Regions from separate parts of the Brachyspira aalborgi genome, predicted to be linked through region 2. Evidence: riboswitches for the same ligand, from Rfam matches in the RefSeq annotation. Region 2 holds a riboswitch; the other holds the start of a gene.

Region 1 (3,431 bases), 440 kb from region 2:
GCTGGGACGGAAAATGTTCCTTATATTGTAGGACTTGGAAAAGCATGTTCTATGGTAAAATCGGAACTTCCAAAGTTTAACGAGCATACTTCAAAATTGAGAGATAAACTTGAAGAAGAAGTTTCAAAAAGAATAAACGATATAAAAATAAACGGAAAAAACGCGAATAGAGTAAGCAATACGACAAATATAAGTTTCAAAAATATTGAAGGAGAGTCGGTTTTATTATTGCTTGACGGCTATGGAATATGCACTTCGAGCGGAAGCGCATGTTCTTCAGGTACTTTAGAGCCTTCGCCCGTTTTGCAATCTATGGGAGTTCCTTTTGAATACGCTCATAGTTCGACAAGGTTTTCTCTTTCTTTAGATAACACTATGGAAGAGATAAATTATACTGCGGACGCTTTAGAAAAAATAGTTTCGAGATTAAGGGATATTTCGCCTTATAGAAATTAAATTAATTATATAAACAAATTAAAACCTGCTTTAATAGAGCGGGTTTTATTTTTTAAAAATTTTATAAGATTTTTTATAAATATTACTTAAAACTATTTATATTATATTTTAAATTTATTTCTAAATTCATCTCTCCACTTTCTAATCGGTATCCACCAAGCCAACTTATTAATATTCTTTTCATTAATCTTTATAATTATTTTTATTCCAAATAAAGTTATTCTTAAATATTCGCTATTATTTGATATTCCAAAGATATTAAACCAATTACAATTTAATTTTAACTTTTCTAATTCGTAATTTTTATTATTAACTAAAGAATTAATAATATCGTTTACAAAATAAGGATGATAATAAAATATAGGCTTTTCCGTTAAATTAAACTTAATAAATGTATTACGATATTTTTCTTTTGCAAATAAAAGTATATTTTGAGAATACCAAGGACAAACTTTTTCCCACATATTCATTAAATCGTTTCTAAAATCATAACAATCATAACCATATTTTTTAAAAATATCAACCCAAAATTGAGGAGGATTACAATTTATATGATGCTCTCCTTCTTGATAAGGAATAGCCGCCGAAAATAAAACTACATCGCTATAACTTGTTAAAGTTTCCACAAAATGAACAGAACAATTATTATGCAAATGTTCGGCAACTTCTACGGATATTGCTAAATCATATTTTTCATTATTAATATTTTTATGAGTTTCTAAATTATCTATTTTAATATATTTTCTACTCACAAGTAAAAAATCTTCTTCAATTTCATTTCCGTCTATGCCAAAAAATTTATTAATTCCAAGTTCTTTAGCAGCTTTTAACCATGTTCCAATACCGCAACCTACATCTATAATAGAATTAGGTTTATAATGATTAAAAAGAATTGGAAGTATAATTTTAGCCGATTTATAACTACTATCTGACTGATTATTATAAAATTTCTCATTATATATTTCTTTTATTTCTTTATTCGGAAGTTTAATCATAATGAAACCTCCGCTATAAAATAAAATGTAATATATAAGTTTTCACGCCAAAGAAAGCGTTTAAATGTTTCAAATAATTCTTTAATTTTGCAATGAAAAAATCGCCGAAAAAATTTATAATGCGGCGTTAGTGTAGTGTAGTGTAGTGTAGTGTAGTGTAGTGTAGTGTAGTGTAGTGTAGTGTAGTGTAGTGTAGTGGCAAACTAAACATATAAAATTCCTACTTTAATTTTTAATGAATGAATTATAGCATGTTTAATAAAAATGTCAATACCTTATAAATATAAAAAATAAAATTTATTATTAATAAACTGTTGACAAAAAATTAAAATATATTACAATATTAATCAATAGGGGAGCTTTAAAAGGCTGAGAGGAAATAAAATATTTCGACCCTTATAACCTGTTTGGGTAATGCCAGCGTAGGGAATCACTCTCATATTATAAAAATAAATAAAATGAGATTCTTTTCTAAAGTTGGTCTTGTTTTATTTATTAATTCTATTAAATCAAAACAAGATTAAACTACATTTCAAACGGTTATAAAAATAAAATCTTAATTAATGTCAGGTTTAGGAAGCCTAGACAAAGGAGTTTTTTATGACTTACAAATTTTTTACAAAAACTTTGATATTGTTGATGTTGCTCTCGTCTTGCAATAATATTAAAGAAAACAAAAAAGAGATTAAAGATGAGATAACGGTAAACTTGGAGTATGAATTAAAAACCATAGACCCAACTTTAAATAGTAGTTCTTACGGTTTTATATATATTAATCATGCTTTTGAAGGTTTGCTAAATAAAGACACGAATAATAATATAATCGAAGGAGTCGCAAATAAATGGGAGATAAGTAAAGACAATTTAGTTTATACTTTTCATTTAAGAGATAATGCAAAATGGAGCGATGGCAAAAAAGTGACCGCGGGAGATTTTTTATATTCTTTCAGAAGAGCGGTTAATCCAGAAACTGCATCGCCAATGTCTTATTTAATGGAATATATAAAAAACGCTAAAGATATAACTAAAGGATTAAAATCGGTTGAATCTTTAGGAGTTATCGCTGCAGACGAAAATACTTTAATAATAGAGTTGGAAGCTCCTACTTTATATTTTTTAGATATAGTCGCTTCAGGCGGAATATATGTTCCCGTTAGAGAAGATATTATAGAAACCTACGGAGACGATTGGACTTGGAAAGCAGAAACTTATATTGGAAACGGCGCTTATAAAATGGTTGAAAGAAAACCTGACGAGTTAATCGCTTTTGAAATAAATACTAATTATTGGGATTATAAGAATCAAGTCGCTAAAAGAATAAATTTCGTTTTAATGGCTGACGAATATATAGCTTTAAATTCCGTTAGAACGGGAGATGTAGATTTTTCTATAACCGCTCCGCCGATTGGCGAGATTGAAAATTTAATTAAAGACGGACTTATGGCGGTAAGCGATATTATAGGCTGTTATTATATCGATGTTAATACTAAAGACAAAGCTTTATCCGACAAAAGAGTGAGAAAAGCTTTATCTCTTGCGATAGATAGAAATTATATAGCAAGAAATATCGGACATGGAAAATTAATCGCGACTGGCGGATTCGTTCCTCCTGTTGTAAAAGGTTTAAATAAATCTTTTAGAGAAGAGAGCGGAGATTATATAGACATTAATAATTATGCAAAAAATATTGAAGAAGCAAAAAGATTAATGGCGGAAGCTGGATATCCAAACGGAGAAAATTTTCCTACTATAGAATTAAATGTCGGAGCTGGATTTTATACTACGGTAATGGAAGCCGTGCAGGATATGTGGAAAAAGAATTTAAATGTTGATTTGAGATTAAGAACGGTTGAGTCAAAGATAAGTTTGCCTTTAAGAGAAGCTGGAAATTATCAAATGGTTAGAGCAAGTTGGACGGGAGATTATAACGACCCTTTGACAATGCTTCAAATAATGACAAGCGATAGCGATTTTAATTAC
Region 2 (3,431 bases):
ACAAGTAAAAATTTTAGAAAAAAACTTTTCCATTTTATTTCGCTTCAAAGCCGCTTCGATTAAATAATCGTCAGTCGCGGTGGCGATGCACATTTTAACTCCTCGTTTTTGTAGAATCTCTAAAAACGATTTTATGTTTAGTTTTGGTTTGGCTTCGTAAAAATAAAAATTTTCTATCGTTTTATTTATTCCGTTTATAATTTCTTTTTCCGTCAAATCGAGTTTATATTTATTTTTTATATAATTTGCCGACTGACTCAAACTCATTGAAGATATAATTTCGTTAAAGTTTTCTTCGGCTTCAAATCCTATGGAACGAATATAATCCGAGCCTGCCGTTTGCCAAATGGACATCGAATCGAATAATGTTCCGTCAAAATCAAAAATAGCGCCTTTTAATTTCATAATTTAATCATTTGCTCCGATAGTCTGCGAAGTTCTCTGCATTCTTCTTCGATATTTTTAGCTCCGAAAATCGCGCTTACTAAAGCCACTCCGTCAGCTCCGCTTCCAGCAAGTTTCATAATATTATTTTTTCCAATTCCGCCAATAGCGACTACGGGAATATTTACCGCATTGCAAATACTTTTAAGATTTTCAAACGGAATAACATTAGCGTCAAGTTTAGTTGAAGTTGAAAACATAGCGCCTACTCCGAGATAATCCGCCCCGTTTTTTATCGACTCTAAAGCCTTGTTTATGTTCTGAACTGAAACTCCGATTATCATTTTGTCGCCGACTAATTTGCGAACTTTAGAAACAGCCGTATCTTCCTGCCCGACATGGACTCCGTCCGCTTCGCATTTTATGGCTATATCGACATTATCGTTTACTAAAAACGGAATGCCATATTTTTTGCATAAACTTTTTATTTTAATCGCTTCTTCTAAAAATAATTCTTCGTCAAGATTTTTTTCTCTAAGCTGAACGCATGTAGCTCCGCCTTTCAAAGCCGATTCAACCTGCTCGTATAGATTTTGTTTGCCTATCCAAGCTCTGTCCGTGACTGCGTAAAGTATAGCGTATTTTTTATCGAATCTCATATTTCGCTCCTTTATCCAATTCTTCTGGAGTGAGATTATAAATAGCGTCAATTATATAATTTCTATACGAGGAATTTCCGTCAAGTTTTGTCAAACGATTATAAGCGATTTCGCCTGCAAGTCCCATCGCGCATACCGAAGCCGCGGCGGATTCTAAAATCCGATTTGGATTGGCGGAGATAAAAGCCGCCGTCATTGCGGAAAGCTGGCAACCAGTTCCCGTAACCGTAGCCATCATTGAATGCCCGTTGCGAATTATATAGGTTTTTTGATTGTCGCTTACAATATCTATAGCTCCCGTCATAGCGATTACGGAGTTTGTTTTTTCGGCAAACGATTTTACAAATTTTATCGTTTCGTCCAAATTATATTCGGTAATTTTATCCGATTCGCTTGCGTCAACTCCTTTTGTCGACATATTGCCAGAAGCGAGAGATTTTATTTCGGAAGCGTTTGCTCTAATTACAGAAAATTTTATTTCGTTTAAAAGTTTTAAATTGGTTTGCGCGCGTAGTTTTGACGCCCCCGCTCCCACAGGGTCGAGAACAATAGGATTATTAATTTCGTTCGCTTTTTTGCCAGAAATTATCATCGCTCGAACCGTTGAATCGTCCAAATTTCCCGCGTTAATATTTAGTCCGTTGCAAATAGAAGCTATTTCAGAAACTTCGTTTTCGTCTTCAGCCATAATCGGCGACCCTCCGCAGGCAAGAATAATATTGGCGCAGTCGTTTATAGTTACATAATTTGTAATATTTTGAACGAGGGGATGTTTGATTTTAACATTTTCAAAAATTGACTTAAACATATTTTTATCCTTATTGTAATTTTTATTTTTTATAACAATTTTATAAAACTTTTACGCGATAAAAATGGGATAACCTTCGCGGACATTCCGTAAAAATCACAATAAAGACGACTTCCTACGGCGGCATTATCCGCATCAGGTAAAAGGGTCGAAGTTAATTACTTCCTCTCAGCCCGATATACGAGCTCCCCCGCTTTTGTTGTTTACTATATTAATTATATAATTGTTTTAATATTTTGCAAGTATTATTATCTTTATTTTTTACTTAAATAAGATAATCTTTCAATAAATAAAGTCAAACAAAGCCGCTTGTTATACCTATAATCCCAACTCTTATCTTATTTTTATCCCATTTTATTTTCCTATCTTCTAACCACTTAATATCTCCTTTATATCTTTCTATAATTTTTGCATTTTTACTCTTTGATAATAAAGCTATTATATTATTCAATAGTTCTAATGATTTGTCCATGCGAAATATTATATATAATAATATGTTATTTTGCAAATAAATATATTAAATTAAAGTCTACTTAATAATATTATTAATAAATATAGTCGTAATCCATAGTATATATTATTTGTATATTTTTTAATATTATTTATATTCGATTAATTTTATTTGCTCAATTACTTTTAATATAGCTCTTACTTATACTAGTTTACATAAAATTCACAGCGTTTTAAGTAAGGCATTGCTATCAAAGATAGTAAATAAAAAATTTACATAAATTTTGTGGGTTAAAAATTAGTTTACATAATAATATATTTTTAAATAAAATTTGTATTTATTTTCAATAATTATATAATTTATAAAAATATTAAAATAGGCAAATTAAATGAAAAAAGTAAAAGTAAAAATTAAATCTAAAAACGAAATTAAATATAATATTCTTATAAAAAACGGAATATTAAAAAATACGGGAAAATTAGTAAAAAAATTATTAATTGGAGAGAGAGTTTTAATAGTAACTGATAATATAGTCGCTAATTTATATGTTGATAAAATTAAAAAAAGTTTGGAAAAAGAAAATATAATAACTTCCGTATGCATTTTAGAAAATGGAGAAGCGAATAAAAATATAGAAGGAATTTCAAATATTTATTCTACTTTAGCTAAAAACGAATTAAGCAGAAAGGATATGATAATAGCGCTTGGCGGCGGAGTTGTAGGCGATATGTCGGGTTATGCGGCTGCGACTTGGATGCGAGGAGTAGATTTCATACAAATTCCGACTACGCTTTTGGCATGCGTTGATTCTTCTGTTGGCGGAAAAACGGGAATTAATATAGCGGAAGGCAAAAATCTTGTAGGCGCTTTTCACAGTCCTAAACTTGTTATAATCGACAGCGAAACATTAGAATCGCTTCCAAAAAGAGAGTTTAATGCGGGAATGTCTGAAATCGTAAAACATGCTTTACTTTTTGACGAAAAATTGCTTGAAACTATAGAAAATCATTATAATAAAAATGAAAAATTAGATATTGATTATATACTTAAAAGAAATTGCGAATTAAAATCTCGTATAGTTCAAATCGATTATAAAGAAAAAAAAGAGAGAATGTTTCTTAATTTTGGG

Evidence for each region. A riboswitch is a leader RNA that binds a small molecule or an ion and turns the genes downstream of it on or off. The one in region 2 is predicted to bind thiamine pyrophosphate.
Region 1: it holds a riboswitch for thiamine pyrophosphate, as region 2 does, so the genes downstream of both, EPJ79_RS04320 (peptide ABC transporter substrate-binding protein) here and thiM (hydroxyethylthiazole kinase) in region 2, are expected to answer to the same signal.

Annotation. Positions count from the first base shown of each region.
Region 1 covers NZ_SAXU01000001.1:965,176-968,606, forward strand. The annotation lists gene nifS (cysteine desulfurase NifS) at 1-456, shown strand, start outside; gene EPJ79_RS04315 (methyltransferase domain-containing protein) at 558-1,451, opposite strand; TPP riboswitch at 1,794-1,897, shown strand; gene EPJ79_RS04320 (peptide ABC transporter substrate-binding protein) at 2,052-3,431, shown strand, end outside.
Region 2 covers NZ_SAXU01000001.1:1,408,609-1,412,039, forward strand. The annotation lists gene EPJ79_RS06310 (HAD family hydrolase) at 1-405, opposite strand, end outside; gene thiE (thiamine phosphate synthase) at 402-1,043, opposite strand; gene thiM (hydroxyethylthiazole kinase) at 1,030-1,851, opposite strand; TPP riboswitch at 1,947-2,053, opposite strand; gene EPJ79_RS11550 (hypothetical protein) at 2,147-2,323, opposite strand; gene aroB (3-dehydroquinate synthase) at 2,691-3,431, shown strand, end outside.